One region of the Brevibacterium sp. UCMA 11752 genome, then DNA from elsewhere that is predicted to be linked to it. Evidence: predicted binding sites of a transcription regulator. Region 1 holds the regulator's gene; the other holds the start of a gene.

Evidence for each region. Region 1 encodes HrcA, which represses chaperone genes, less so after heat shock. Its sites were predicted from a motif close to TTNGCACTCGNNNNNNNCGAGTGCNAA; they were not measured.
Region 2: groL (chaperonin GroEL) is a predicted target of HrcA. The motif match lies at 4,686-4,712, and genes of this name have one in related genera.

The regions. Positions count from the first base shown of each region.
Region 1 covers NZ_JACBOS010000003.1:2,649,173-2,658,862, reverse strand. Annotated here, with positions in the region: gene HU144_RS11775 (PhoH family protein) at 1-653, opposite strand, end outside; gene HU144_RS11770 (16S rRNA (uracil(1498)-N(3))-methyltransferase) at 802-1,584, opposite strand; gene dnaJ (molecular chaperone DnaJ) at 1,581-2,696, opposite strand; gene hrcA (heat-inducible transcriptional repressor HrcA) at 2,818-3,888, opposite strand; gene HU144_RS11755 (DUF3097 domain-containing protein) at 4,030-4,893, shown strand; gene HU144_RS11750 (DUF4870 domain-containing protein) at 5,049-5,864, shown strand; gene hemW (radical SAM family heme chaperone HemW) at 6,007-7,236, opposite strand; gene lepA (translation elongation factor 4) at 7,237-9,108, opposite strand; gene HU144_RS11735 (endonuclease/exonuclease/phosphatase family protein) at 9,282-9,690, shown strand, end outside.
Region 2 covers NZ_JACBOS010000003.1:1,528,583-1,550,290, reverse strand. Annotated here, with positions in the region: gene HU144_RS06890 (hypothetical protein) at 1-591, opposite strand, end outside; gene HU144_RS06885 (sulfite exporter TauE/SafE family protein) at 770-1,519, opposite strand; gene HU144_RS06880 (DUF1707 SHOCT-like domain-containing protein) at 1,572-2,345, shown strand; gene HU144_RS06875 (nuclear transport factor 2 family protein) at 2,415-2,798, opposite strand; gene groL (chaperonin GroEL) at 2,892-4,529, opposite strand; gene HU144_RS06865 (cold-shock protein) at 5,009-5,212, opposite strand; gene HU144_RS06860 (LytR C-terminal domain-containing protein) at 5,527-6,099, opposite strand; gene HU144_RS06855 (DUF3263 domain-containing protein) at 6,102-6,368, opposite strand; gene HU144_RS06850 (aldehyde dehydrogenase family protein) at 6,638-8,104, opposite strand; gene HU144_RS06845 (uracil-DNA glycosylase) at 8,268-8,978, shown strand; gene HU144_RS06840 (threonine/serine ThrE exporter family protein) at 9,072-10,814, opposite strand; gene HU144_RS06835 (amidohydrolase) at 10,811-12,091, opposite strand; gene HU144_RS06830 (SGNH/GDSL hydrolase family protein) at 12,294-13,088, shown strand; gene HU144_RS06825 (alpha/beta hydrolase) at 13,085-13,855, shown strand; gene HU144_RS06820 (PaaX family transcriptional regulator) at 13,930-14,766, opposite strand; gene HU144_RS06815 (tryptophan 2,3-dioxygenase) at 14,814-15,713, opposite strand; gene HU144_RS06810 (hypothetical protein) at 15,763-16,146, opposite strand; gene HU144_RS06805 (M4 family metallopeptidase) at 16,143-17,267, opposite strand; gene HU144_RS06800 (winged helix-turn-helix domain-containing protein) at 17,361-17,972, shown strand; gene HU144_RS06795 (hypothetical protein) at 17,969-18,313, shown strand; gene HU144_RS06790 (low temperature requirement protein A) at 18,348-19,547, opposite strand; gene HU144_RS06785 (response regulator transcription factor) at 19,654-20,388, shown strand; gene HU144_RS06780 (sensor histidine kinase) at 20,385-21,575, shown strand; gene HU144_RS06775 (MFS transporter) at 21,601-21,708, shown strand, end outside.

The DNA of each region.
Region 1 (9,690 bases):
TTGAGGGTGCGGCCGCGCATGTATGCCAACGGTGCGACCTCGATGGTCCCCGTTTCGATGAGCAGCGGAATCGACTCGGGATCAACCATGTCGTGCAGGGCATCGTAGAGGGGCCGCACGTAGGGGTCGATCTTCTCGTTCAGCGTTCCCGGCAGGTAGCCCAGGCTCTCCCCCGCCTCAACCGCTGGGCGGGTGAGGATGATGCGTGAGACTTCTTTGTGCTGCAGGGCGTTGATGGCCATGGCCATCGCCAGGTATGTCTTGCCCGTACCTGCTGGGCCGATGCCGAAGGTGATCGTGTGGTTGCGGATCGCATTGACGTAGTCGTGCTGGCCCATCGTCTTGGGACGGATGGACTTTCCGCGGGTAGACAGGATGTTCGTTCCCATCACCGCCGAGGCGGCCTTGCCCTCCGAGGAGAACGACGCCACCCGGTCGATCGTCTCCTCGTTGATGCGGTGGCCGGAACCGTGCAGCTTTTTGAGCTCCCCGATCACGGAGACGAAAGCTGCCACGCGCGTCGGTTCACCGCTGGCCTGAACCTGGTTGGCGCGCACGTGCAGGTCAAGGTCGGGGAATACTCGCTCGAGCTTCCGCAGGTTCGACTCCCCCGGCCCGAAGAACTCGACCAGATCGATGGAGTCGGGAATCACGAGACGCACTGTGTCCGATGCAGCTTCTTCGGCAGGTGTGTTGTTCACAGAGTTCGTGGGCTGAGTGGAGGTGTCCAGAATGATCCTTCGTGACTATTTGTACTTGTGGGAGTACTGCAATTGTGTGCTTCCATCGTAGTCGCCTTCGTCACCAACGGCCCAATGAATTCTGAGCCATGACGAGTCCGGCCGCTCCGGCCGACGACGACCGCAGGACCGTGGGTCCCAGGAGAACAGCTTTCGCACCGATGGCTGCGAGTGCATCGAGCTCAGCGTCGCTGATCCCGCCTTCAGGACCGACGACGAGGACGATGCGTCCAGAGTCTGCGCCCGAGGCTTCTTCGACGGCTGAGGTATTCGCTGGTCCGGAATCTCTCAGAGCCTGCGACAGTTTCTGCTCGGCGGCTTCGTGGAGGACGTAGACGGTGTCGGTCTCGGTCAGAATCGATGCCAGGCCGGTGCCGCGGGCAAGTTCGTGGCGCAGAGGGAAGCGGGAGCGTCTGGCCTGCAGGGATGCCGCCCGCAGAACGTTGTCCCACTTGGCTGCGAGCTTGTCGCGCTTCTTCGCGGGCCAGTCGGCGATCGAGCGCTCGGCGGCCCAGGGGACCACCTCGTCGACTCCGATCTCTGTGGCGGATTCGATCGCCTGCAGATCGCGGTCGCCCTTGGCCAGAGCCTGCACGAGGACCAACCGTGGCTGGTCCTCGTCGGTGTGAGTCACCGAGGCGACGTGCAGTCCGAGTTCGTTCGCCGAGGCGGCCGAGACCGTTCCGCGTACGCGGGTGCCGGATCCGTCGACGACTTCGAGCTCGTCCCCGGGCCCGAGTCTGCGGACTCGGACCGCATGCCCGGCCACGTCCTCACCGAAGGTGAGCACCTGACCGGGGGCCGCCTCGGCGACCTGGGTCGAGTAGAAGACGGGAAGACTCACCGACCGGCGAACTTCTCGCGCATGCGGGAGAACATGCCGCGGTTCTGGGTGGTGATCTGAGCGCGTGGGGTCTCTTCCTCGCGCAGAGTCGCCAGCTGTGACAGCAGTTCCCTCTGCTCATCGTCAAGCTTGTCCGGCGTCAACACGTCGACCGTGACGAGCAGATCGCCTCGGGTCTCCGAACGCAGCCGGGTGGCGCCGAGTCCTGGAAGCTTGATGACAGTGCCCGATTGGATGCCGGCTTCGATCGAGAGTTCCTGCGAGCCGTCGAAGGTGTCGAAGGGGATCGAAGCGCCCAGAGCGGCTGCGGTCATCGGCACGGAGACGGAGGCGCGCAGGTTGTCACCGTCGCGCTGGAAGACTTCGTGGCGGGCGACCATGACCTCGACGAAGAGGTCACCGGCAGGACCGCCGCCGGGTCCCACTTCGCCCTGCGATGAGAGCTGGATGCGGGTTCCGTCGGAGACTCCGGCGGGGATGCGGATCTTCATGGTCCGCTGCTTGCGAACGCGACCGTCACCCTGGCAGTTGAGGCAGGGGTTGGGGATGACGGTGCCGAAGCCGTGGCAGGAGTTGCACGTCTGGTTCGTCACCATCTGGCCCAGGAGCGTTCGGGTCATGCGCTGAACGCTGCCGGCACCGTGGCACAGGGAGCACGTCTCAACGGATGTGCCCTGCTGGGTTCCGGCACCTGAACATGTGTCGCAGACGACGGCAGTGGTGACATCGAGGTCGATGTTGCCGCCGAACGCGGCGGTCTCGAGATCGATGTTGACTCCGACGAGTGCGTCCTTGCCGCGCTGTGTGCGCGGCATCGGACCGCCGGCCGAGCCGGCTCCCCCGCCGAAGAAGGTCTCAAAGATGTCGCCGAAGCCGCCGAAGCCGCCTCCGGCTGGGAAGCCCTGTCCGTTCTCGCCGCCGCCCATGTCGTAGTTCCGGCGCTTCTCCGAATCGGAGAGGACATCGTAGGCGAGGGAAATGGCTTTGAATTCGTCCTCGTGTCCGGGGTTCACATCGGGGTGATACTTCCGGGCCAGCTTTCGGTACGACGATTTGATTTCAGCCGCCGAAGCGTCTTTGGACACTCCGAGTGTTTCATAGTGATCGGCCACAGAAACTTCTCTCTCCCTGGTGGTGTGCGTTGTTCGCGTTATCGTGCCTGTTCGCAGTGTGGTGCTTGGTCGCGCTGTTCTGCTTGTTCGCGCTGTGTTGTGTGCTCTGGTGTCGGTGCATCTAACCCTGGTCGAGGACAGAGGAGACGTATTTCGCCACGGCCCGGACAGCTGTGATCGTCGTAGGATAGTCCATCCGGGTCGGCCCGAGCACTGCCAATCGCGCGGTGGACCCCGCGTCATGACCATATTCGGCGGCCACGAGGGATGTCGAGCTGAACGACTCGTGAGTATTCTCACGACCGATCCGAACGCTGATCTCCTCTCGGTCCTCAGCCATCGACGTCAGCAGCTTGAGCAGTACGACCTGCTCTTCGAAAGCTTCGAGGATCGGTGCCATCTTCTCACCGAACTCCCTGCCGGAGCGAGCCAGGTTTGCTGTGCCTGCCATGATGATGCGCTCTTCACGCGTGGCAATGACGAGATCAGTGACGGCGGAGCGGACCTGTGCCAGTGCTGCGGCTACGTCCGTTCCGACAGCGCCGGCTCCCACGACAGGTTCTGCCTGGGTGCCGTCATCGTTCTGAACCGAAGCACGAGGTGTGGCCGTGCTCACGACTCGCGACAGCTTCTGGCCGGAGAATTCGGCGTTGACCTCATCGCGGATTCCGCGCAGCGACTCATCGTCAACGACGCCCGGCGTGATCACGATCTTCTGCTCGACCTGCCCTGCATCGGTGATGAGGACGACGAGGATGCGGTTGGTGCCCAGGCCCACTACCTCGATGTGCTTGATCGTGGCACGTGAGACGGTCGGGTACTGGATCAGCGCCACTTGGTGGGTCAGACCCGAGAGGACCCGCACCGTGCGGTCGAGCATGTCGTCGAGGTCACCGTTGCCATCGATGAGCTGGAAGATCGCACGCCGCTCAGCGTGTGTGAGCGGTTTGAAGTCGTCGATGCGATCAACGAACATCCGATATCCGAGATCCGTCGGAATTCGACCGGCGGAGGTATGAGGCTGCGCAATGTAGCCCTCCTGCTCCAGGTGGGCCATGTCATTGCGGATCGTGGCCGGAGAGACACCGAGCGTGTGGCGCTGAACGATGGCCTTCGACCCGACGGGTTCATTGGTGGCGACGAAGTCTTCGACGATTGCTCGCAGAACCTGTGCTCGCCTGCTGTCGTTCATTCGTCCCCTTCCTTCGCTCGGCACCGCATTTGGCACTCATCTGCTGTGAGTGCCAATTCTACGCCTCTTGCATTCCGAATTCACTTTCGGGCCTGCCCCAGCGGGTCTGCACCCATCGCATCACGTCCTTGATTAGGGTGGTTGACCGTGAATACCTTTGATCGCTACGGGCCCGATGTGCTGGCTGGTTCCTCACCTTCCTCGCACCGGCCCAAGAAGTCCACACCTGTTGAGCTGGGTCTCGGAATGGTCCTCGAAGACGCGATGAGCGGATACGTCGGCGCCGTCGTCGGCGCTGAGAAGACCACCGCCGGAATCGTCGTCAATCTTGAGGACCGTGCAGGCAAGGTCCGCGCATTCCCCCTGGGTCCCGGCTTCCTGCTTGAGGGCAAACCCGTCGACATCAAACTGCCAGCCAAGAAGAAGTCGGCTCCCGGTCGCACGGCTTCGGGCTCACGTGCGGTCGGCAATGCTCGTGCCCGGGTGGCTCGCGGTTCCCGCATCTGGGTCGAAGGCAAACACGATGCCGAGCTCGTCGAGAAGATCTGGGGCGACGATCTGCGCATCGAGGGAGTCGTCGTCGAACCGCTGGGTGGACTCGACGATGTCGCCGACAAGCTCGCGGCGTTCGGTCCTGACAAGGATCACCGCGTCGGAGTCCTCGCCGACCACCTCGTGTCCGGCACCAAGGAATCCAAGATCGCCGAGGCGGTGCGTGCCGATCCCCGCTACCGCGACGTCGTCCACATCATCGGTCATCCCTATGTCGACATCTGGCAGGCGGTTAAACCTCATGTCGTCGGCATCAGGGAATGGCCGGTGGTCCCCCGTGGTGAGGATTGGAAGACGGGAATCCTCAGACGTATTGGTTGGCCGCACGCCGACCACAGGGATGTGGCACGGGGCTGGGTGCGCATCCTGGGCAAGGTCAGTACCATAGCCGATGTCGAGCCCACGCTCTCTGGCCGAGTCGAAGAGCTCATCGACTTCGTCACCGTCGGCTGATACCTCGACCGGCTGTGGCCGCGATCGGCTGGGGCTTTGGTCGACTGTGGCGGTGGTCGATTGTGATCGATCTGGTACAGGATTCGGGCTTTCCCCAATTCGGCGCCAGGGCATTTCCGATAGTGTGATTGTCCAGAAGCTCTGAAAGGACCCGCATGTCGTATAACCCCCAGCAGCCGAACAACGGCCCTGACCAGTCGCGTCCAATGCCGCCGAACTATTCTCAGGCCTCTGGCCCCCAGCAGCCCTACAGCCAGCAGAACCAAAGCTACGGTTCCCAGCAGCCGAACCCCACTCAGCAGAACTACGGTTCCCAGCAGAGCCAGCCAGCCCAGCCGGGCTTTGGTTCACAGCAGCCGAGCTACGGTTCCCAGCAGCCGGGTTATGGCTCGCAGCAGCAGCCCGGCTACGGATCACAGCAGGACTATGATGGTCAGCAGCAGTACGGGCAACAGCAGCAGTACGGCCAGGGCCAGCAGCAGTATGCTCAGCAGTCCTATGGCCAGCAGGCACACAGCTACGGACCGGCACAACCGGTCGGAAATCCGGCTCTGTTCGACTCGCGGATGATTCCAGAGAATGCCTACGGTCCCGGCTCCGAGATGTTCTGGCAGGCCAGCGAGAACGAGAGGACCACTGTGCTGTGGACGCACATCGGATCGATCTTCGTATGGTTCCTCCCTCTCATCATGTTCCTCGTGAAGAAGGACGAATCGCCATACGTGCGCGAACATTCCCGTCAGGGCCTCAATGCCATGATCACGAACTGCATCGCCACGTTCGCGGCCGTCATGGTGTTCATGGTCATCGCCTTCGTCCTCGCTATCATCACCTTCGGTCTCGGGTTCTTCGTCTATTTCCTGGCATTCCTCGTCCCGCTCGTCTACACGGTGCTCTACATCATCGCCGCTGTGGCCGGGAGCAAGGGACAGGGCTACAAGTTCCCGCTCGTCTTCGACTTCGTGAAGTGATCTGAGCACCTCAGGTCATCACACAAGTCACATGAACTGAGCAGCTCTCAGCAGAGAAGCCGCTGTCATCGCGTTCGATGACAGCGGCTTCTCTGCACTCGGTTCAGATGCAGTCAGGTTCAGAGATCAGATGCAATCAGGTTCAGACGTAGTCCGTGAGGATGCGAACCATGTAGTCAGCCATCAGCCGGCCCTGCAGCGTAGGTTCGAAGCGGCCTTCCTCCACGGCGTCACCATCGAGAAGTCCCTGCTTGACGAATCCCCTGATCGCCCTGTCACTGCCTGTCCCCAGTGAGTCCAGAGGCAGCTCCGAATCGATGCGAGCCGCGAGCATGATCCGTTCGATCTCCTGGGTCGATGCTTCCAGCACCTCACGTCCGATGGCAGGTGATTCACCTGCGAGCAACCGGTCGGACCAGGCACGGGGGTGTTTGGCGTTCCAGAACCGCACGCCGCCGATGTGCGAATGGGCTCCGGGACCGTAGCCCCACCAATCAGCATTGCGCCAGTAGGCCATGTTGTGGTCGCAGCGGGTCTCCGCAGACGTCGACCAGTTGCTGACCTCGTACCAGTGCAGACCAGCCGCCTCCATGGCGGCGTCGGCGATCTCGTATTTGTCGGCCAGGTCATCTTCGTCGGGCATAGACAGTTCGCCGCGGCGAACCATGGCCCCCATCTTCGTGCCGGGTTCGACGATGAGCGAATAGGCGGAGATGTGATCGACGTCGTTGCTCAGGGCCACCTGAAGTGACCTGCGCCAATCGTCGATGGACTCCCCCGGTGTGCCGTAGATGAGGTCGAGGCTCAGCTCCAGGCCGGCCTCTTTGATCCATTTCGCCACATCTGGGATCTTCGCCGGGTCGTGTGTGCGGTCCAGGGTCGCGAGCACATGGGGCACAGCCGACTGCATGCCCAAGGAGATCCTCGTGAACCCTGCGGCAGCCAGGGTCGCAATGTAGCTCGGGTCCAATGTGTCGGGGTTCGCTTCGGTCGTGACCTCGACATCCGGTGCCAACCGGAAGCGGTCGCGGATATCATCCATCACCCCGGCCAGCACCTCGGCGGCCAACATCGTCGGGGTGCCCCCACCGAAGAAGATCGTCGTCACCGCACGGTCGGCGGCCCCCGCCGCGGCGAGGACACGAGTCGACAGATCAAGCTCGCGGGCAAGATTGCTGCGGTAGTCGTCGCGGGAGGCGCCGGGCCCCAGATCCTCTGCGGTGTAGGTGTTGAAGTCGCAGTAGCCGCAGCGGACCCGACAGTAAGGGACGTGAACGTACAGGCTCAGCCCGCGAGAGGCCGCGCCGACCCCGGCCGAGGCCGGCAGCGAACCGTCAAGCGGTGGAGTCTCACCAGTCGGTTGTGCAGGCACTTACTTCTTGGGTTCCTTCTTGGGCTCCGGATCGTCCGAGGACAGGGCGGCGATGAAGGCCTCCTGAGGGACCTCGACATTGCCGACGACCTTCATCCGCTTCTTGCCTTCCTTCTGCTTCTCCAGCAGCTTGCGCTTACGGCTGATGTCGCCGCCGTAGCACTTGCTCAGCACATCCTTGCGGATGGCGCGGATGGTCTCACGAGCGATGATGCGCGAACCGATGGCAGCCTGGATCGGCACTTCGAACTGCTGGCGCGGGATCAGCTTGCGCAGCTTGCCGGCCATGAGCACACCGTAGGAGTAGGAGTTGTCGCGGTGGACGATCGCGGAGAAGGCGTCGACCTGATCGCCGTGGAGCAGGATGTCGACCTTGACCAGGTCCGCTGCGTCTTCGCCGTCATCGGAGTAGTCGAGGGTCGCGTAGCCCTTGGTCTTCGACTTCAGCTGGTCGAAGAAGTCGAAGACGATCTCGGCCAGGGGCAGTCGGTAACGGATCTCGACCCGGTCCGAGGACAGATAGTCCATCCCCTGAAGACTGCCGCGACGCGTCTGGCACAGTTCCATCACCGCGCCGATGTAGTCGCTCGGGGTGAGGATGGTGGCCCGGACCATGGGTTCGCGGACCTCTTTGATCTTGCCCGTCGGATACTCGCTCGGGTTCGTGACCTCCATCTCCGATCCGTCTTCCATCGTGACGTCGTAGATCACGCTGGGTGCGGTGGAGATGAGATCGAGGTCGTATTCGCGTTCGAGGCGATCGCGCAGGACTTCGAGGTGGAGAAGTCCGAGGAACCCGCAGCGGAAGCCGAAGCCCAGCGCAGTCGAGGTCTCTGGCTCGTAGGCCAGCGAGGCATCGTTGAGTTTGAGCTTGTCAAGGGCATCACGCAGGACCGGGTAGTCCGATCCATCGATCGGGAACAGCCCGGAGTACACCATGGGCTTAGGTTCCTTGTAGCCCTCGAGCGCCTTCGTGGCCGGTGCAGAGTTCAGTGTGACCGTGTCGCCGACCTTGGACAGACGCACGTCTTTGACGCCGGTGATGAGATATCCGACCTCGCCGACGCCCAGGCCCTTCGTGGCCTTCGGCTCCGGTGAGGAAACGCCGATCTCGAGGAGTTCGTGGGTGCTGCCTGTCGACATCATCGTCAGCTTCTCGCGCGGATGCAGCGAACCGTCGATGAGGCGCACGTAGGTCACGACGCCTCGGTACGTGTCGTAGACGGAGTCGAAGATCATGGCTCGCGCCGGCGCATCGGCGTCGCCGACAGGGGCAGGAATGTCCGAGATGATCCGATCGAGGACCGCGTCGACGCCTTCGCCGGTTTTGCCCGACACCAGCAGGCAGTCTTCGGGTTCGCAGCCGATGAGGTTGGCCAGCTCTTCCGCGTACTTCTCGGGCTGCGCGGCGGGGAGGTCGATCTTGTTGAGGACGGGAATGATCGCGAGATCGTTCTCCATGGCCATGTAGAGGTTGGCCAGAGTCTGGGCTTCGATGCCCTGTGCCGCGTCGACGAGAAGGAGCGCACCTTCACAGGCGGCCAGGGATCTGGAGACCTCATAGCTGAAGTCGACGTGACCCGGAGTGTCGATCATGTTCAGAGCGAAGGGAGTGCCCTCGTTCTCCCAGGCCATGCGCACGGCCTGGGACTTGATCGTGATTCCGCGTTCGCGTTCGATGTCCATCCGGTCGAGGTACTGAGCTCGCATATCGCGCGGCTGAACCGCCCCTGTGACCTGGAGCATCCTGTCGGCCAGGGTCGATTTTCCATGGTCGATATGAGCAATGATGCAGAAATTGCGGATCAACTCGGGTGATGTAGCGGACGGCGAAATCCGTTCGAGTGCTTGCGGCTTCACCTGAGGTGACATGAACGCCCTTCCTTCGACAGACCAGAACTTCCATTGTTCCATGGGTTGCGCACCAGACTGGAATCCTCCTCACCCCGGCGCATGCGGGCAGAACTTCTTCTCACCGGCTCGAACTCGCTGAGAATCCCTGTGCCGATCCTGCACTTTCGGCGGCGATCGGCGAAGATTGAGCCATGAGCGATTTCTCGATCATGAGCTTCAACCTCAGATATCCCGCGATGGACGGCCATCCCGTGGCCAAGCGCCTGCCCATCGCCGCCGAGCTCATCACCCAGGCTCACCCTCATATCATCGGCACGCAGGAGGGTGAGCTCGATCAGCTCGAGACACTCATCAGCCTGCTTCCCGATGAGTACATCTGGTTGGGTGAGGGGCATTCGGGCGGCAATTCGGGTGAGTTCACCGCGGTCATCTACGACTCATCGCGATTCGACGTCGATACCGTCGATATCAGCTGGCTGTCCGAACAGCCGGAGACGGTCGCGTCCGAATCCTGGGGCGTCTCCCACGCCCGGACGCTGACAGTCGTCGACTTTCGGGATCGTATCGACGGGCAGTCGCTGCGCCTGCTCAACACTCACC
Region 2 (21,708 bases), 1.1 Mb from region 1:
GTTGTATTCGGCGTAGGCGGGTCCTGCTTCCCAGTAGGCCCGGCGAGTGTGTCCGTCACCGGTCACGACCTTGCGGACAGCCGGTTCGGCACCCACTGCCACGCGCTCGGCGTCGGCGGCACAGACGGGAACAGGTCGCAGCTGGCCACCAGCAGGTGCCCAGTCGATATCTTCGACCGAGGGGCCATGCTGCGGGTTGAAGAAGCATGGGGGACGGCGCACGGGCAGAGGCTTTCCGTCAACGCGGGCACGCACGCATTTGGCGGCGTAGCGACCGTCTTCGAGGGCCTCGGTGACACTGCGGATGTCGGAGGGCTCGTCGACGTTGTCGAGCGTCTCCTTGGCAATGTCATAGGAGTCCAAGGCCTGCTTGTAGTCCTGCGAGCCGCCGGTGTCGAGTTCGACTCCGGCGGTGAGGATATCGAGTTCGGCGACTTCCTCACCGAAGGACGTGACATCCTCTTCAGCGGTCTTTGTCACCTGCTGGAGCTCGGCTGCGGCGAGCTCCTTCTTACGGTGCTTCTCCTTGCGGTAGCCAACGAAGAAAATGGTGCCGAGCACCACGAGTATTATCAGGAATACTGCTCCCACGATCTATGCCTCCCCAGCAAAACGAGTCACCAATCAGTATGCCGGACGAGTCTGACAAGCGACTGAACCGAACCCTTGTGTCAGCTCAGTCCCCGGCCTCGAAAATCGCTCTCAGATGAGCGCTCAACATGCTCATCACAGGTGTCTATGCCTACATCACGGGGAGTCGGGAAGGCGTTCAGCCCAGCTGGACCAGCCCCTTGACGAGGGTCGCGATTCCCCCGCCGAGGGCAAGGACGATCATGGCGACCCGGGCCGTTGAGGAATCGATCTTCTTCGACAACCAGTCCCCGCCGACAAGTCCTGCGACGAGGACCGCCGCGATCCCGATCCAGGTCGGTGCCGCCAACTGCGGCCATGCGCCGTGGTCGAACACGGTTTTGAAGATGATCGCCGAGGTGGTCCCGACGACGAGGAACGGCTGCAGGGTTGCGGCAAATGTTCGCTGATCCCACTGCGTCAGCACAGCATAGGCGCTGACGGCGGGCCCGCCCGCTCCTGCGGCAGCCGACATCGTTCCCGAGAAGAGGCCGGTGGTGAACTTCGTTCCGAAATTCGCGGGAATCGTCTTGCCGATTCGGCCGATGACCATGGAGCTGATGAGGGAGACGATGATCAGCAGGCCGATAAGGATCTGCAGCGGTGGCGCTGGGAGGACTGCGGCCAGGAGGGCTCCGGGAATCGTGCCGATGAGTGCCCCCAGCGACAGCTTCCAGAAACTGCCCCACTCGACTTCTCGCCAGGTGCGGACGAACACCGTGCCGCTGGCGACGATGCCGCAGATGTTGACGAGCACGACGCCGGAGAACGGGTCGAGCAGAATCACGAGGAACGGGCCGCTGACCAGGCCGAATCCCATTCCGGTGACACGCTGCGAAACTGCCCCTAGGAACACCGCGAACACAATGAGCACGATGACGGGTTCCATTTGCACCATCATAGTTCAGGCTCTCTATCTGGGCGGGGTTACAGTAAGTGTCATGAACAGTTCGCCACTGTGGTCACGATTCAGCGTGGATCCCCGCGCTCATGGGCAGGTGCGCGCTTCGGATGCCGATCGCGCAGTCGTGACCGATGTGCTGTCCGAGGCGTTTGCGCTGGGTCAGATCGACGCCGAGGAATTCGACGAACGCAGCGAGGCCGCCAACCGTCTGAAGACTCTGGGAGAGGTCCCCGACCTCGTGCAGGATCTCATCATCGCCGAGGCGGGCGAGGTCGCACCGGGAGAACTCGACGATTCCGCCCGTGCCCAAGCTCTGGCCCGCCTGAATACTGACCGCATCCCGATCACTCCCGAGCAGATCGATGCGGCCGCGCAGAAGTACTACAAGGACCGCGTGCGGAATGCGCTCCTGGGTATGTTCGCCGGTCCTGTCGGAGTCACACTCGCCATCTGGGCCGCCACCTCATTCGCCACGGGCAGGTTCATATTCTTCTGGCCGATATTCGTCATTCTTCCGATGCTCTTCGGTGCGATCTCACAGATCTCCAACAAGCAGAGCCTCATCCGCGACAGGAAGCGCGAACTGACCAAGCGGGCCCGAGCGCAGTTGGGCGACGCCGAGGCCAAGCGTGAGCTTGAGGAACATAAGAACGTCGATGAGGACGAGGATTACGAAGACACATTCGGCAACGGATTGCAGCCTCCGCACCCTTTGGCTCCTCCATTCGCTCCGGGAGGGATGTCTCCCAGCGATGAAATGCGCAGGCGCCGCCGAGAGCGTCGTCATCGACGCAGGAACCCCTGGGACTGACCGACTCGTGACGGGCAGCGACGCGCTGAGGAGGCGTCCCTGAACCTGCCCGCGCCCGGCTCAGAGCGCTCAGGCGTGGAAGACACGGATCTGAGCGAACTCTGTGGCCTTGTTGTTTCGGAACCAGAGCGTATGTGAGAAGTATCGGATGTCCTCGCCGTCGCTCGAATAGTCCCACTGGCCCCAGGCCGCAGCTGCCTTGCCGTGAGTGATGGCAGCTTCGAGATGACCGGCCGCAGGCTTCGAGTCAGCAATGCGGAGCAGTGCGTCGATGACTTCCGCGCGCCCGGTGCTGGTCTCCACTCTCCCGCTGCCCACAATCTGGAGGATGCAGTCCTCATCGACCACCTCGGCGAGGGCTTCTCTGTCACCGTTGATCAGATTCTCCTCGAACCTGGCTACGAACATGTTCTTCGGGCTGTTTCCGCAGGAATCTGTGCCTGTGAAGTTCATACCGTCCAGGCTACTGCGCGGCTTTCGAACCGAGAAGAGCCGTGCCGGCACCCAAACGGGCACCGGCACGGCTCTTCGAGCGAAAGGGGCTTATCAGAAGCCCATGCCACCCATTCCGTCCATACCGGCAGCAGCTGCGTCAGCACCTGGTGCAGCCTTCTCAGGCTTGTCGGCGACAACCGACTCGGTGGTCAGGAACAGACCGGCGATCGAGGCGGCGTTCTGCAGAGCAGAGCGGGTCACCTTGACCGGGTCGTTGATGCCGGCGGCCAGCAGGTCCTCGTACTCACCGGTTGCGGCGTTGAGGCCGAATCCGGGTTCGAGGTTGGCGACCTTATCGGCAACCACACCGGCTTCGAGGCCGGCGTTGGTGGCGATCTGCTTGAGCGGAGCTTCGATGGCAACCTTGACGATGTTGGCACCGGTTGCTTCGTCACCCTCGAGTGCGAGGTTGGCGAAGGCAGTCTTGCCCGCCTGGATGAGCGAGACGCCGCCACCGGCGACGATTCCCTCTTCCACAGCAGCCTTGGCGTTGCGCACTGCATCTTCGATGCGGTGCTTGGTTTCCTTGAGCTCGACCTCGGTCGCGGCTCCGGCCTTGATGACTGCAACACCGCCGGCCAGCTTGGCCAGACGTTCCTGCAGCTTCTCACGGTCGTAGTCGGAATCCGAGTTCTCGATCTCGGCACGGATCTGTGCGACCCGGCCTGCGATCTCCTCGGCGTCTCCGGCACCCTCGACGATGGTGGTCTCGTCCTTGGTGATGACAACCTTGCGGGCGGTGCCCAGCAGTTCGGTGGTCACGTTGTCGAGCTTGAGCCCGACTTCCTCGGACACGACCTGACCACCGGTGAGGATGGCGATGTCGGCCAGCTGAGCCTTGCGGCGGTCTCCGAAGCCAGGAGCCTTGACGGCCACGGACTTGAAGGTGCCACGGATCTTGTTCAGCACGAGAACCGCGAGAGCTTCGCCCTCGACGTCTTCAGCGATGATGAACAGCGGCTTGTTGGACTGCTGGACCTTCTCGAGGACGGGCAGCAGATCCTTCACGTTCGAGATCTTGGAGTTGACGATGAGGATGTAGGGATCCTCAAGGACAGCTTCCTGGCGATCGGTGTCGGTGACGAAATAACCGGAGATGTAGCCCTTGTCGAAGCGCATACCCTCGGTCAGTTCGAGCTCGAGTCCGAATGTGTTGGACTCCTCGACGGTGACGACGCCTTCCTTGCCGACCTTGTCGATGGCCTCGGCGATCAGTTCACCGATAGCAGGATCTCCAGCGGAGATACCGGCAGTAGCGGCGATCTGTTCCTTGGTCTCGATGTCGATGGCGTTCTCGAGCAGGACAGCGGTCACGGCTTCAACAGCCTTCTCGATGCCACGCTTGAGGCTGAGCGGATCAGCACCGGCTGCCACGTTGCGCAGTCCCTCGCGAACGAGAGCCTGAGCCAGAACGGTAGCGGTGGTGGTGCCGTCGCCAGCAACGTCGTCAGTCTTCTTGGCGACTTCCTTGACGAGCTCAGCGCCGATCTTCTCGTAGGGATCCTCGAGTTCGATCTCCTTGGCAATGGAGACACCATCGTTTGTGATGGTGGGTGCGCCCCACTGCTTTTCGAGCACGACATTGCGGCCACGGGGTCCAAGGGTTACCTTGACCGCGTCCGCAAGCTGGTTGAGACCTGCTTCGAGTCCCCGACGAGCTTCTTCGTCGAATGCAATCATCTTTGCCATAGTGGCTTAGATCCTCCCTGATGGAGTGGATTGGGAATCCAGAGCAATCGTCAGCGCCCGCGACGGCAGAGAGTGTGTCCGCATGTTCCATTCCACACATGGACCACGCTCTCGAAACGATTGATGAGAAACCCTAGGTTTTCACCAGTACTAGATTTAGCACTCTCCCCATGCGAGTGCAAATATCGGCGCAGGGTCACACCGGCCGAAATGGCTGCTTCCCACGTGTTTCCGGGGTTCGGCCCAGCGCGAAACTCCAACGAGTCCCACAGAGCGGGCACGTGAGGAGTGTGCGCCAGGTGGTTGTGGGGCGCAGTCTCCCGAGGTGGATGCACCGGAGAGCTGCTGCATGGAGTCTGCCCCCATAGAACTGAAAAGCGCCAAGCAGTTGCCTGCTTGGCGCTTTCCCCGCTGGAAAGGATTCGGGCCTGAGCCGCCATCCCGCCGAGGCGGATCAAAAGACTTTACGTACGTGAGTCTCAGAGGAGGGTGACGGATTCCGCCTGAGGACCCTTTTGTCCTTCTCCAACTTCGAACTCAACCTGCTGGCCCTCTTCGAGAGCGCGGTAGCCATCCATCTGGATTGCACTCCAGTGAACGAACACGTCCTGGTTGTTGCCTTCCAGGGTGATGAATCCATAGCCCTTTTCGGCGTTGAACCACTTGACGGTACCTTGTGCCATTACTTCTCCATACAGTGCAGTGTCATTGACATTCCATCACCCGTTTTGCAACCGGTCTGGCCACGCAGCGGACAACGGAGGCTAGTAAAACTCAACCGACCCCGCGATTTCTCTCATTGACCTCTGGAGAATGATCTCGGTGAAGCACGAATAGAACACAAGGGCAGTGCTTGCCTAGCTGATGCAACTCTACCCCAGCGTCGGACAGGTCCTCCGACCGCTCAACACTGTTACCAATTCGTTATATGGCACCGTTCGGAGAGTTCATTTCTCCTGGCAGACGAGTTCATTTCCGCTGAGATTCATGCGGAACTTCAGCCCTCGGCTTCGCCCGAACCGCCTTCGCTGGGTTCGGGTCCGCGTTCGGCGATATCCGAACAGATGACGACAGTGATGTCGGTGTCGAAGTCCGTCGACGACTCGACGGCCTCGATGCCGAGCGCCTCGGCGACCATCTTCGCCTGCGAGGCGTTCGCCTCATCAGAGTAGTAGACCGTGGAGTCGGTCAGCCCTGTCGAATAGTTGCCGACCTGGCCAAGGCTCCAGCCCTTCTCCTCCACCGCCTCGGAGAACTTCTTCGCGGTTCCAGAGACTCCGGAACCGTTGAGGACGTCAACCTTGAGTGAGGAGTCAGCGACGCTGACTTCGCTCTCGCTTGGCGATGGACTCGCCGAGGAGGTCTTGTCGGACCCGGAATCGGCGACGTCGGCCTCGGGGTCCTTCATCGACGAGGTGATGATGTTGATGGCCGCGACCACCAGCAGAACGGCAACAAGGGCGAGGATGATGACCAGTGCGATGGCACCGACATTCGACTGCGCCGCGGACTCCTGTCGATGGGCTCCGCTGCGTCGTCCGGTTTCGATCTCGTCGAATTCGTCAGTCATGTCTACCTCGAGACGCGGGCTTGTGCTCGTTCGCTCTGCCGCGTGGTGCGGATGCGACGCAGGCGTTTGACCAGCATAGGGTCACTGGCAAGAGCGGCTGGATTATCGAGCAGGGAATTGAGGATCTGGAAGTAGCTTGTGGCAGACATGTCGAACCGTTCGCGGATCGCATGATCTTTGGCTCCACCGTACTTCCACCACCGCCGCTCGAACTCCAAAACGGACACCTCGAGCTCACTCAGTTCGGGTGCGCCTTGGTTCTGCGGCATAGACGTTGTGCTCCTTCGAGATGAATCGTTGCCTCTATATTATCGCCCGGACGGCAGGACTGAAATTCCCGGCGCGCCGTCGTGAGTCCGCCAGCGTGCCTTCCCATCCCCGCCAGCGCGCCTTCGCATCCCCGCCAACACCTCTCAATGGCCACCAACCAGACAACCCACCCTGCTGCAGGTGACTGACCGTTTCGGGTGAGTCACCCACAGCAGAGTGGGTCGAGAGTGCCGGCCGGTGGTCCGACGACCTGTCGAGCGAGAGCTGATCAGCGGATGCGGATGTTGACCTGCTTGATCTGGGTGAAGCCTTCGAGCATGCCCTCCAGCGATGCCTCACGACCGAAACCGGACGTCTTCATTCCGCCGTAGGACTGGCCGGCCAGCTGGCCGCCGCCCTGGTTGACCTGGACCCAGCCGGATTCGATCCGATTGGCCATAGTCAGCGCGGCATCGACGTTCTTCGTGAACACAAACGCTGCGAGACCGAATTCGCTGTCATTGGCCATATCGATGACCTCGTCGACGTCCTTCCAGGGAATGACGGAGAGGACGGGGCCGAAGATCTCTTCCTGGCTGGTCTGCCATTCGTTCTTGGCCTTGGAGAAGATGACGGGCGCGTGATAGAAACCGGGTTCGCCGACCTCGAGTGAGTCCGAACCGTCGTAGGCGATCTCAACGCCGTCCATCGACTTGCCCATCTCGATGTAGTCAGACACCTGGTTGTACTGCTTCTCGTTGATGATGCAGCCGATGTCGGAGTCCTCGTTTCGAGGGTCACCGACCTTCATCTTCGACACTGCGTCGACGAGCTTGCCCAGGAAGTCATCGTAGATGTCCTCGTGCAGGAACAGGCGCGAACCCATCGTGCAGGACTGACCCTGGCGTGCGAAGCGGGTCGACAGCAGCACCTGCTGGAGAGTGTCGTCGTCGTTCGAATCGGGGAAGACGATGTTGGGGCTCTTGCCGCCGAGTTCCATCGAGGAGTGAGCGAGGCGTCCGCCTGCCAGTTCAGCGACGTGGCGGCCGACGTTCGTCGAACCGGTGAACGAGACCTTGTCGACGTCGGGGTGGACGTTGAGCGCTTCACCGATGATCGAGCCCTTGCCGGTGACGACGTTGAGGACGCCGGCCGGCAGGATGTCGGCAAGCAGTTCAGCCATCTTCAGAATCGTCAGCGGTGCATCCTCGGCGCATTTGAGGACGATCGTGTTGCCCGCGGCAAGTGCGGCCGGGGTCTTGAAGGCTGCGATCATCAGCGGTGAGTTCCACGGCAGGATTCCCGCGACGACGCCGAGCGGCACCCGCTTCGTGTACTGCAGCTGTCCGTCGCCGGCCGGCAGGGTGTTGCCCTTGACCTCACCGGCGACTCCGCCCATGTAGCGGAACAGGTCGGCCAGGATGATCGTCTCCGGACGGGCCTGCGTCCGGATGGCGTTGCCGGTGTCGATCGCGGTCAGCTGGGCCAGTTCCTCGGAACCGGCTTCAAGTGCATCGGCGCAGCGGATGAGCATCTTCTGACGTTCCTTGAACGGAAGCGCAGCCCATTCGGGAAATGCCTTCCGAGCGGCTTTGACGGCGCGATCGGCGTCCGCTTCCTTGCCATTGGCCACAGTGGCGATCACAACGTTGCGATCGATGGGGGTGATGACGTCTTTCCTGTCACCGTCGGCAGCCTCGACCCATTCTCCGCCGATGAACATCTTCCAGTTCGTGGCCTCGGGAAATTGCGACATAGTGATCCTTTCACCTACTCAGTTCTGCGATGAACTCTTGTTCTCGAGCATATCGTCTGCCCGGGTCCGAAAAGAATGGCGGGAGGGTAGGCGATGATGCACACCTGATCTGCGTTGTGTGCACATCGGCACCGAGCCTCACCCCGTCGGTAGAATCGCGGCCATGACGTCCACAGCCGAACTGACGAAGATCATGTCCCCCGATTGGGCCACGGCGCTGTCTGGCCAGGCCGATCGCATCCATGCCATGGGCGATTTCCTGCGGGAGGAGATCGCCGCCGGGAGGAGCTATCTGCCCAGCGGAGACAAGGTGTTCCGTGCCTTAGCCGAGCCCCTCGCCGAGGTGAAGGTGCTCATCGTCGGTCAGGATCCCTATCCGACCCCCGGACATGCGATCGGCCTGTCCTTCGCCGTCGATCCCGAGGTGCGTCCGCTCCCCCGGTCGCTGACGAACATCTACAAGGAACTCAACTCCGACCTGGGCATCGAACCTGCCGCCCATGGTGATCTGCAGGCGTGGTCACGACAGGGAGTCATGCTGCTCAACAGGGTTCTCACCGTCGCGCCAGGCGAGCCGGCATCCCACCGCAGACGCGGCTGGGAGGCCATCACCGAAGCCGCGATTGCCGCACTCGTCGACCGAGATCAGCCGCTCGTGGCGATTCTCTGGGGCCGTGACGCGAGGAATCTTGCCCCGCTGCTGCAGTCGGGTCGCTCCGAGGTCGCGATCATCGAGTCCGCGCATCCGTCGCCGCTGTCGGCCAGCAGAGGCTTCCTCGGATCCCGACCGTTCTCACGGACGAACGAACTGCTGGGACAAAAGGGCATACCGCCCATCGACTGGACCCTCCCAGCCCAGGACTGGGCGGGCTAGGACTGACCGGGCCAGGACTGGGCGGGCCAACATTGAACGGGCCGATGCTGAGCGGGCCAAAACTGACCGGGCAGCCAGTGGGCGTGCCGGCACTCAGTCGCGGGGTTCGACCGTGTCCAGAGTGATCGTCGATTCATTCGAGCGTGCAGATTCGGCGGTCTTCTCCACAGCGTCTGCCTTGAGGTTCTTCAGCGGCCGAGCCAGGTAGCTGCCGAGCACAGCGCCGACGGCCAGTGCCGCATTGGCAAGAATTGCGGTGAACAGCGAGGACAGTCCCACAGCGAAGGAAGTCGTCTCGGATTCGGCGACGATCTGATAGACGGCGGTGAAGATCGACAGTCCCTGCAGCAGGGTGTAGATCGCAGGAATCATGAGCACGATGGCAGGTGCGCCAAAGCGCAGGGACAGCGGTCGAGCCAGGAAACCGGTCACGGTCGCTGCCAGCAGACTGGCCAGAACGTTGTCGATCTCGAGGACCGTCAGCACCGTGATCGTGATGTAGGAGGCAAGACCGACGAACGCGGCCGGCAGGATGAACCGCCTCGTCGACTGCATGGCGACGACAGCCGCCATTGAGACGACTGCCGCTGCGATCATCGAGGCAATCGCGGTGAGGACGTGTACACCGGTCTTGGGCACGAGAACCTCGATCGGGTCGAGGCCGATCGCTTCGCCGGTCACCACTCCCAGTGCCAAGCCCGAAACGATGCCGGCCAGAGTCAGGACCACTCCCACCATTCGCCCGGCCGCGGTGAGCGGAAAGTTCGTCAGGGCATCTTGGACAGACGAATACAAGGACTGCGTCGGCAAAAGCAGTACGATTCCGGCAGCGACAAGGTACTGCGGTGATTCGATGATGCCGAAGTTCCCGGCCACCATCGCCACCAGGGTCGCGATCGCAGCCTGCAGCGTGGTGATGAAGAAATTGGGCAGACTGGTGCGGCCGATGAACTTGCCGCTCTCCCGGATGAAGATCGCCATGACGATTCCGAGGACTGCTGCAACGGCTCCGCCGCCGAGCAGCACGACGAGGCTGCCGACCATCAGTCCCCAGGCACCGGTGACGAACCATTCCTGATAGGGACGTCGCTGGAACCTGATGGCGTCGAGTCGGCTCCGGGCATCATTGAATCCCAGGTTTCCGGCAACGAGGTCGGTGACGAGCTTGTGCACGGAGCCGAGCTTCGCAAAGTGGATGGATTCGCCCCGGTTGACGCGCATGACGGTCATGAGACGGCCATCAGAGGTCGAATAGTGCACGGTGAGGGTGTTCGAGGTCAGGTCCACCTGGGCAGTCGTGAGCCCGAAGGCCGCACAGGCCGCGATGACGGAGACCTCGATGTCGGAGGTGCCCGCGCCGGCACGCATCATGATCGCGGCGATGTCGGCCGCGAGGTCGAGGACCATCCTGGCCTCGTCTTCTCCCGGCTCGCTGGCCTGTACCGGAGCCTTGTATGGGCTGCCTTTGAGAGCGGTGACGATCGGCACCGGCTGAGTGTTGACCGAGGCACCGGAGACGAGCCTGCCCACGGTGCGTCTGGCCACGCGCTGGGCGACCCGCTGGGAGGCGCCTCTGTGGTCGGCCTTCGGCTTCGATCTGGCTGTCGTCGCTCTCGGTGTCTTCGGGCCAGCAGGATCGACGTCCTCGGACTTCAGCGCTCCTGTCGGTGCTTCGCGCAGCTCCTGCAGGCGCTGCTGACGAGAGAGTTCGAGCAGTTCCTGCAGCGCAGAGGATCCGGCTTCGGCCTGGTTCGTACCGTGCTCAGGACCGGACGACGACTGGGCGTCGACCGGTACCTCAGCGGTGGGGGCCTCTTCTGTGCTGTCGTCCGTCACGGCTCACTGATGAGAGTCGGGCCGAATGGATCCGCCACATCGGCAGAACCTGCTGCGGCGTCGAACTCGAAGACCTTGCGGCCGGAGACGAACACCTGATCGGCGCGGGAGTTCAGGTCCAGTGGGTCACCGGACCAGATGACGAGGTCGGCGTCGCGTCCCGGTGCCAGTGAGCCCAGACGGTCATCGAGTCCGAAGATCGCGGCCGGGTTGATGGTCAGCGCCTCGAGTGCGATGACCGGGTCGAGACCCTCCTTGACAGCCAGGGAGGCCTCATGGATGAGGAAGTTGATGGGGATGACGGGATGGTCGGTGGTCAGGGCGATGCGCACCCCGGCCTTGGCCAAGGCGCCCGCGGTGGCCAAGGTGCGATCGCGCAGCTCGACCTTCGACCGGCTGGTCATGAGGGGCCCGAGGATGACGTCGATGCCCTTGTCGGCGATGTAATCAGCGATCTTGTGGCCCTCTGTGCCGTGATTGATGACCAGTCGATAGCCGAATTCCTCGGACAGTCGGATGGCCGTGGCGATGTCATCGGCGCGGTGGCAGTGCTGGTCGAAGACGAGTTTTCGCTCGAGGACATCTGCCAGGGTCTCTTTTTCAAGGTCACGTTCGAAGGGTGTGCCTTCGGCTTCGGCGTGGGCCCGCTTCGCCAGGTAGTTCTGCGCATCGACGAAGGCATCGCGGAAGATCTTCGCAGTTCCCATGCGCGTGGACGGGGTGACGTTCTTCTCACCGTAGACCCGCTTCGGGTTCTCTCCCAGTGCGGACTTCACGGACAGGTCCTGCGTCACGAGCATCTCGTCGACGATCCGACCCCAGGTCTTGACGAAGGCGGTGCGCCCGCCGATCGGATTGCCGGATCCTGGCTTGATGAGCGCCGAGGTGACTCCCCCGCGCAGCGCGTCCTTGAATCCGAGGTCACTCGGGTCGATGCCGTCGAGGGCACGCACGCCGGCACCATTGGGATTCGTCATCTCGTTCGTATCGTCACCTGACCAGCCTTCACCATCCTCATGGACGCCGAGGTGGCCGTGGGCTTCGATGAATCCCGGCAGGACCCAGCGTCGACCGGCGTCGATGATCTCCGTGCCGGCAGGCAGATTCTGTGCGGAGCCGGCGCCGGATTCCACCGAGGTGATGGTTCCGTTCGAGACCAGGATCGTGCCGGATTCGATCGGTTCGACACGTCGGCCGTCGGCGTCTGCGATGGGCACGATCCGAGCATTGGTGATGGCGAAATCAGTGATCTCGGGAACCGGAATCGAACGATACATTGTGCTCCTCTTGCAGTGGCTTTCACAGATGAGATCCGTCTCGATTCGAGTCTACGCCAGGCGATCGGCACCGGTCACGACGTGGTGCCGCCGGGGTCTGCTGCAGTCCATTCTGTTTCCGGCAAGGCAGTTCGACCTGATTCCGGCAAGGCCGATTCAGTATAGTTCGGAGTCAGAGAACCAATGAGAGAAGGACCCTGCGATGCTCCAGACCATCACGTCATATGTCGCGATCGGCGACTCCTTCAGTGAAGGGCTGATGGACCATGACCCCAACCAAGAGGACCGTTACTTGGGATGGGCCGATCGTCTGGCCGGCAAGCTCGTCGACTCCCCTATCGGCAGCCCCGAGCTCACCTACGCCAACCTGGCCATCCGCGGGCGTCTCCTCGATCGGATCATCGATGAGCAGGTGCCCAAGGCACTCGCCCTCAAACCCGACCTGGTCAGCTTCTGCGGCGGGGGCAACGACTGCCTGCGCCCGACGGCCGACATCGATGACCTGGCCGATCAGTTCGAACGCGCTGTCGTCGCCTTCCGCGAAGCCGGCATCGAGGTGCTCATGTGCAACGGCTTCGACACGGAGATCAGCTCACCTCTGATCCGTGCCGTACGTCCGCGCGTGGGCATCTACAACACCCATCTGTGGTCGATCGCGCAGCGTCACGGCTGCCACATGATCGATGTCTGGGGCCTGCGCCCGCTCTACGCCGGTGAGAATTGGGCCGATGATCGGATCCACCTCTCACCCGAAGGCCACGACCTCGTCGCCGATCAGGCACTGGCCACGCTGGAGAGCGGACACTCGCTGCCCGTGACAGGGTTCGCGATGCCAGCACGTCCGACTCGGCCGATCCGCGCCGCAGTCAGCGAGGAGTCGAAATGGGCCCGTGAGCACTTCGCTCCCTGGGTCGGTCGGCGCTTGCGCGGACAGTCCTCGGGGGACAAGCTCGATGCAAAGCTTCCCGAACTGACACGCGTGCGCAAACCCGAATGAGACAGGACGAGCGTTTTGCCGCCCTGGGCGACGCCGGTGCCGATCTCGGCTCGAAGCGGGCGGCCAACCGGCATGAGTACGGAACCGAGTCCGATCAGTTCCTTGAGGTCTACGGCGACCCGGGCACCGCCTCGGCGACGGTGATCCTCGTCCACGGCGGCTACTTCCGTCAGCGCACGGACCTTGCCCATGCCCGGCCCATGGCCGTTGCCCTCGCCGAGGCGGGGGTGCTGTGCGTGCTCATCGAGTACCGACGCGCAGGTGGGCAGCCCGACTGCCTCGATGACGTCACCGCCGCCATCGCCTTCGCGAGCGGCTCGCTGTCGGACTGGAATGTGAACGCACAGGCACGGAAGAATCTCGTCGTGACGGGCCACTCCGCCGGTGGATGCCTGGTGCTGGCCTGGGCGAGCCACCTGAACGAGGACGGGCCCGAGTTCCGGCTGCGGCCCCTGGCTCCAGTCACCGATCTGTTCAGGGAAGTTGAGGACGGACTGGGAGAGGGCGCGGTGCTCGACTACATGGGTGCGCGACCGGAGACGGACCTGGCACCGTATCTGCGCGAGGATCCGCGCTCTCGAGTGCTGTCCATCCCCTCTCGGGTGGATCTGCTCATCCTCCACGGGGACCGGGATCAGACGGTCGACATCGGTTTCTCACGGACGTTCCCAGCTCGGCTGACCATTGCCGAAGGTGCCGATCACGCCGACCTCGTCGATCCCGAATCGCCCTACTTCCCGCTCACGGTCGACACGCTCCTGGGCTGATTCGGCTGCGGCCGGGTCGCGCCGATGTGCGCCGTGCCGAGCCCACGCCGGAAAGCTGATTCGACCCGTGCGGGTCACCTGCCGGCGGCGACCTTCCGGACGTGGGCGCGTGCAGGCTCTGCATACGTGGCGCGCAGCTCGGCGAAGAGCTTGACGCTCCTCCCGCCGGGCCAGTCCGCGGGCAGGGCGCTGAGTGGAAGGCCCGGATCGACGTAGGGGATCGTCTTCCAGTCGTCGACGCAACGCAGCCACAGCACGAATGCCTCACCGGGTTCGGGACGTGGCAGCGTGACTGAACCGGCGTGTTCTGCACCCGCTGCGTGCGGTTCTGAGCCCTCTGCGTGCGGTGCAGCGTGTTCGTACCGGTGAAGAAATTCGGTGTGCCGGGCAGCGAGCGTGTCCAGGTCCCACCATTTCGCTGCGGCCCGGGCGAAGGGCTCGGCCGTCAGCGGTGTCTGCGTGATGAAGATCGTCGCCCGCTCTCGGACGTCGAGGTTCTCCAGAGCGTCCTCGACCTCGGCGCGCAGATGCCCCGGAGCAATCCACAGTCCGTCAGTGACCGCCCCGAAGCCCAACCCTGTCAGCGCTCGGCGCAGCTGAACTCGTTTGGATCGGTCCACCTCGGGCAGAGAGTAGGACACGAGGCACCAGGGTTCGTCGTCCTTCTGTCCGCGGTAGGAGAAGATCCGGCGATCGCCGCGTTCCAGGTCGGTGACGGCCGCGGGATCCAATCGATACCCGGCCACTGCCTCCCGCTCCTCGGGGAGGAACAGACCCTTGCCCTTGAGTCTTGAGACCGCGCTGCGGGCCGAGGAGTTCGACACCTCGGCGGTGGCGAGGAGCTCGAGCAGAGCGGCGACCCGAATCCACCCGCCCAGGTCTCGCAAGTGGAGTCCGACGAAGGTCCGCAGCAGGGAAGTGGGATTGCCGGGCGTGTGATCGAGATCGACGATCGGACTCAGAGCCCCGGACCATTCGCGGTGCCGGGGCCGTTTTCGATGCCGGTGCGGATGTCGAAGAGCTCGGGGAAGAACGTCAGGTCGAGTGCCTTCTGCAGGAAGCCGACACCGCTCGACCCGCCGGTGCCTCGTTTCATTCCGATGATCCGCAGCACCGTGCGCATGTGCCGGTAGCGCCAGAACTGGAAGTTCTCCTCCAGATCCACGAGCTCTTCGCAGCTCTCGTACTCCAGCCAGTAGTCCTGCGGGTTCTCATAGATGATTCGGAAAGTGTCGAGAAGCTCCTCGTCGAAGGTGTGCGCCACGCTCACATCCCGATCGAGCAGTCGCTGCGGAACCGGAAGGCCTCGGCGGGCGAGGGCACGCAGGAACTCGTCGTAGACGCTCGGCTCGTTGAGGTACTTCTCTAGCTGCGCACGGGCTTCGGGCTCACTGTCGAAGACCTGCAGCATGCCGGCGTTCTTATTCCCGAGCAGGAATTCCACGGCCCGGTACTGCCAGGACTGGAAGCCCGATGACTGGCCCAGCTCATCGCGGAAGCCGACGTATTCACTCGGTGTCAGGGTTGCGAGCACCGACCACTGCTCGGTGAGGGTCTTCTGGATGTGCTTGACTCGGGCGATGCGTTTGAGTGCCAACTGGAGCTGGTCAGTGGCGATGAGGTTGCGAGCGTCGAGAAGTTCGTGGATGACGAGCTTGAACCACAGCTCGGTGGTCTGGTGCTGAATGATGAACAGCAGCTCGTCGTGGTGGACCGGTTCGCTGACGGGGTGCTGGGACGTCAGCAGGCGGTCGAGGCTGAGGTAGGAGCTGTAGGTCATCGTCGACCGCAGGTCGGTGTGGATGCCGTCTTCGAGATCCCGTTCGTTCTTGGCCGCGGTGGAGTCGTCATGAGTCATGACAACCAGTGTATTGCGATATACGTCCGGTCGGACTAAGTTTGCAACATCAATTCGCACCGGGTCTACGCCGCTCGGGGGCGGCGATCTCGCGCACCTGCTCGACGAGGCTCTTCCACTCCCCCGGCATCTCGGCTTCGCCGAAGCGCACAAGGCCGAAGCGACTCTCGATCACATAGACATACCTGTCAGCCCCGGCACCTGAACCGCCGGCAGTCTGCGCGCTCGCCTCGCCCGGCCACGGGAGTTCTGCCACTTTCGGACCGATCTCCTCCCGATGCTCACTCGAGTCGATATCGAGGTCCCAGACGAGGAGGAACCCGCCGAGCCCACCGCTGCGCTCGACGATGAGGTGGCCGAAGCTGTCGCTGCGAGCCCTGCTCCCATCGCTCGCACCGGCCGAGTCGCTCGGACGAGGCGCCTCCTCGCTCACCAGCTGCTCCCCACGTTTCCGCGGCCGCCGCCACCGGTGACTCCCACCGCGTCCCAGCTTTGGACGAGCGCGTCGTGAACGTCGGATCCCTCTCCGAACTGGTCGGCCGCCTCGGCGATGGTCAGGGCCGCGAAGCCCGCGAAATCGGTGCGGGTGGTGATATCAGATCCGGTCAGCACGGCGAACCACACCTGCCCCACGGTCTCCCACACCGGGCCGCCGAGGCGGGTGGCGGAGAGCGCAAAAGCGCGGTTGGGGATGCCGGAGTTGAGATGGACCCCGCCGTTGTCCGACTCTGTGGTGACGAAGCGGTCCATGTGGTCAGGCTGCGGATCCGTACCGAGGACATCATCGTCGTAGGCGGTGCCGGGTGCGAGCATCGAACGCAGTGCCTTGCCGGTGACCTCGGGGGTGAAGATGCCGGCACCGATGAGCCAGGCGGCATCCTCGGCGTTCTGCCCGGCATCGTGCTGTTCGGTCAGGGCTCCGAAGACGTCGGCGCAGTGTTCGTTGAGTGCACCGGGCTGCCCGAGGTACTCGAGGTCGGCGGTGTGGCTGATGACGCCGTGGCTGAGTTCGTGGCCGATGATCGACAGCGACCCGGTGAAGCCGGTGAAGACCTCGTCGTCGCCGTCACCGAAGACCATCAGCCGTCCGTCGAAGAAGGCGTTGTCGTAGTCCTGGCCGTAGTGGACGCTCGCGATGAGCGGCATCCCTTTGCCGTCGAGCGAATTGCGGTCAAAGGCCTCGGCGAAGAGTGAATAGGAGGCCCCGAGCCCGTCGTAGGCCTCATTGACTGCCTCGTCGGACACCGATTCTTCGCCCTCGCTGCGGACGAGGACTCCCGGCAGAGTCTCTGTGCCCTGCGCGTCGTGGATGAGTCGGTTCACCCCAGCACTGGCACCGATGACCTGAGAGTGCATCTCACCCTCGGAGTCCCGTGCTCCCCCATCCGGTGTGGCCACCGGGGTGTAGCGCAGTCCCTCGGCGCGCAGCTTGCGACAGGAGTCGTCGGAGACCTGACAGCTGCGCGCGGCTCGGGCTGCTCGGGGAAACTTCTCGCCTCCGCGTTCGGCGATCGCATCGAGCAGGTAGGGCGGGATGACATGTCGAAGGCTCATATGACCAGGGTGCCACTTCTGCCCGTGCATCGAGTGAGAACTCAATGCAAACTTTTCCTTGCAAAGTTTTGTTTGCAAGCGTATCTTTGCACTATGGCTGAAGAACCAGACTCTCCGACACCGATCCGAACCCTCGGCCCCGAAGCACTCAAGGGGCTCGCGCATCCGCTGCGCGTCGAGATCTATGACGCCCTGTCGAAGTTCGGTCCGCAGACGGCGACGAGCCTGGCCAGCAGGCTCGGCGAGTCGACAGGTTCGACCAGCTACCACCTGCGTCAGCTCGCCCGCCACAACTTCATCCATCAGGTTGAGGGCACCTCCGGAGGGCGAGCGAAGTGGTGGGACCGCTCCCCGGGAGCCATCGACGTCAGTCGAAACACTGCCAAAGAGGATCCTTCTGCTGGCGCCTCGGCAGGCTTCATTCTGCGCGAGTGGACCAGAAACGGCACCCGTGTACTTGAGGACTTCGTCGACGCCCTCAACTCGGACGATCTGCTGCCCGATGTGTGGGCCGATGCCGCGGCGGTCGACACGAGCAACCTGCATGCGACGCCCGCCCAGCTGCGGGAGATCAACGATCGGGTCCACAAGACGATCGACGCAATCGTCACTGAGTTCCGTGGCCGCAACGACCCCGGATCCCGTCCCGTGCAGATTCAGTTCAACGCCTTCCCCCTGATCGATGGAGAGGGAACACCATCATGAGCACCTTGCTCAACCCGATCCGGCCGCCGACCCACCATCGGGGCCCCAGCAGGATCGTCGAACGCACGACGACCATCACCCGCGAGATCTTCCTCGACGATCCCGCTGAAGGTCAGTCTCAATCGGGCACAGAGACAGTCACCGAACTGCAGCGGACCTCGAGCGCCGCCGCCGACGATATCCACGGAATCGCTCGTGCACTCGTCCACCTCGGCGTGTGGCTGATCGAAGCAGGCCGCAGACATGCGCGTCGCCCCTCAACCGACGCCGACGAGATCGCCCGCAGTGTCGATGCCGCGAAGGCTCACGACATGAGGCACTTCATCGGTCTCCCGAATTGAGCTCAGGTTCCCGAACTGAGCTCAGGCCCCGGACTCACGCTCTCGCCTCGGCGACGGTGGACGATTCGTTCCCCTTCGGCGTTGCCACGATGAGGGTGATGACGATGACGATCATGAAGAAGGTCGTGAGGAACGTCGGAATCGGGATGATCGGATCGAGGAGCACGAGGACCGCGCACACCGGGATGACCGTGTTGACGACCCCTGAGGCGTTGGCCCGAATCGCCAGCAGCCACACGCCGAGGACGAATACCGCGATCGGCACGGACACTGTGAAGGTCGCGAGCACTGGGTCAAGAGCGCTGTTGCCCAGCTGCGAATCGACTTCGATGCCCACCCCGGCCGAGAACGCTCCGGCGGCAGCGAAGATGAAGTAATGGCCGTAGCCGTAGGTGAGCGAACCGCCGAGGCTGCCGATCGCCCGGTGGTGGGGCGGCCAGAAGTAGATCCACCACATGGCCGCAGTGACGAGGAGGCTGAGGATGCCCAGAGACACCAGCGAGACGAGGTCATCACTGTCCTCGAACGCTCCGAACACCGCGTTCGCCGAGGCCAGCATGGACTCGCCGAGGACGATGATCGTGAAGCAGCCGAAGCGTTCGGTGATGTGCTCCGGATGCCAGGGCGTCGTCCCCCGCGCTTCCGCGATCACGGGGATGGCCACCTCGGCGAGGACGAGAATGAGGAACCCGGCCAGTGAGATCGCCGGATCATCGATGCTCATCCACGCCACCCACAGCACCTGCGCGATGCCGATTCCGCAGGCGTAGGTCAGCGTCGCCCCTCGCGCCTTGCCCGCATGCCGTGCCGCGCGCAGCCACTGCGCGATCATGACCATGCGCATGAGGATGTAGCCGAGGATGAGGACGAGGAAGTTCTCGTCTTCGAAGACCGGTCCGATGCCCGCGGCCAGGATGAGCACCCCGCCCATCTGCACGATCGTCAGCACCCGGTAGAGCCAGTCATCGGTGTCGAATGAGGTCGCGAACCACGTGAAGTTCATCCACGCCCACCAGATCGCGAAGAAGATCATGAGGTACTTGCCCAGACCGGCGCCGAGGTGGCCGGCAGTGACCGTGTCATGCAGATTGCTCGCGGCAATGGACACCGCGATGACGAACACCAGGTCGAAGAAGAGCTCGAGCGAACTGGCCGCACGAGAGTCCTCACCTGGGTCTCGAGGTCGCATCGGGGTCAGTCGGAACCGGGCTCGGTGCGCGACTGCACTGCTCATATCTGTCACCTTCGCATGGGGGCCGATTTCCGCTGGGAACAGTCTAAGCTCCGAGCGTCGGCGCGAAACGGTATCCGAACCGAGTGCGGCTTCTTAGACTGAAGCCATGACCCATGCCTCTGTGGACCCTCATCTGGCCGATCGCCGTCTCCTCCTCGTCGAGGACGATCCCACGGTCGCCGAGGTGGCCCGCAACTATCTGCGCGCCGCCGGTTTCCTCGTCGATGAGGTCACCGACGGCTTCCAAGCCCTTGAGACCCTCGCCGAGGCGGTGCCCGATCTCGTCATCCTCGACCGCAAGCTCCCCGGCATCGATGGCACCGAGGTGTGCCGTCGGCTGCGTGCCTTCACCTCGGTGCCGGTGCTCATGCTCACCGCGCTGTCCGCGACCGAAGATCGCATCGACGGCCTCGAAGCCGGTGCCGACGACTACCTGACGAAGCCCTTCTCCCCCAAGGAGCTGGTTCTGCGGGTCCAGTCAATCCTCCGGCGCACCGTCACCGAGTCCACACCCGAGGTCCCCTTCGACCTGGGACCGTTCCACCTCGACGTCTCGGCCCATCGGGTCACCCGTCATGGGCTCCCAGTAGAGCTCTCGGCTCGAGAGTTCGACCTGCTCGCCTTCTTCCTCAAACATCCTCATCAGGTCTTCGACCGTGAAACGCTGCTGCGGTCGGTGTGGGGATGGGAGGTCGGGGACCTGTCGACGATCACCGTGACGGTGAGACGGCTGCGAGAGAAGATCGAGGACGAGCCCTCTCAGGCGAAGTTCCTGACCACGGTGTGGGGCGCCGGCTACCGCTTCGACGTCCCGGACGCTGCGGACGGGATTGTCCGATGATGATGCTGCCGCTGCCGGAGATGCTGCGGATCTTCCTCGTCGCCTTCCTGTGCTCAGCCGCCGTCGGCGTCCTCGGCGTGAGTGCACTGTGGCTGGGCAGGCGCCGATCACTGAGAGTGCGGCTGACGATCATCGTGGCCACGACCCTGGCATCCGTGCTCACCGGGATGATCGCGATCTCTGCGGCCATGTACCTGTCCGAGCACGACCTCTACGTGTTCCTCACCGTGGCCTTCGCCTCGCTGCTGTCGACGATCGCGGTGACCTGGTTCCTCGCCCGCGGCATCACCCGTGAGCACGAGGACCTGCGGGCGCTGACCGCCGAGGTCGGTGACGGCCGCAGACTCGGCGACCTCGGCGATCCGAAGGATGTTTCGGAGACTGCGCTGCTGCGTGCCGAACTCGTCGCGACGAGCCGTAGGCTCGCCGACTCCCGGGACGAAGTTGCCGCGCTCGACCGCTCGCGGCGCGAGCTCGTCGCCTGGATCGCCCACGATCTGCGTACGCCGATGGCCGGCCTGAAGGCGATGTCGGAGGCCCTCGAGGATGGGATGGTCGAGGACCGGCAGCGCTACTACGTGAAGATCCGCGTCCAGATCGACCGGCTCTCGCGCATGGTCGACGATCTCTTCGCTCTGTCACGGATCCAGTCGGGGGCGCTCGAACTCGAGAGCATCGAGCTCAGTCTCTACGACCTCGTCTCCGATGCGGTGGCCGAGCTGCGTCCCGTGGCTGCGTCGAAGGACGTCGCAGTCCACGCGCGCGGACTCAGCGACGTCATCGTCGCCGGTGACCCCCGCGAGCTGACCCGGGTGATCGAGAATCTGCTCATGAATGCGCTTCAGCACACACCGGCGAACACCGAGGTGGTCCTCGAGACGGGCAGGAATGCTCAGGGGCAGGCCGTGCTCACCGTCACCGATGACGGGGGCGGCATCCCGTCCGAGGCACTCACCGAGGTCTTCACCACCGGCTGGCGGGGCTCACCTGCACGCACCCCCGGCGACGATACGATCACCGGCGACCCGACGGTCGATGGCGGCGGGGCGCTCACCGGCAACGCCGGCCTGGGGCTGGCCATCGTCCGCGGGATCGTCGAGGCTCATGCGGGGACCGTAGGCGTGACCAACACCGAGGCGGGGGCACGCTTCGAAGTGTGCCTGCCCGCAATCGGCCCCGCTGGCTGAATTCGCAGGCGTCTAGACTGGTCAGGTGCTCAAACCCATCCTGTGGCCGGTCCTCGCACCGTCCCTTCTCTTCGCCGTCGGTGTGGGCGCGATGCTTCCGGTTCTGGTCCTCGGCGCGCTCGATCTGGGCTCG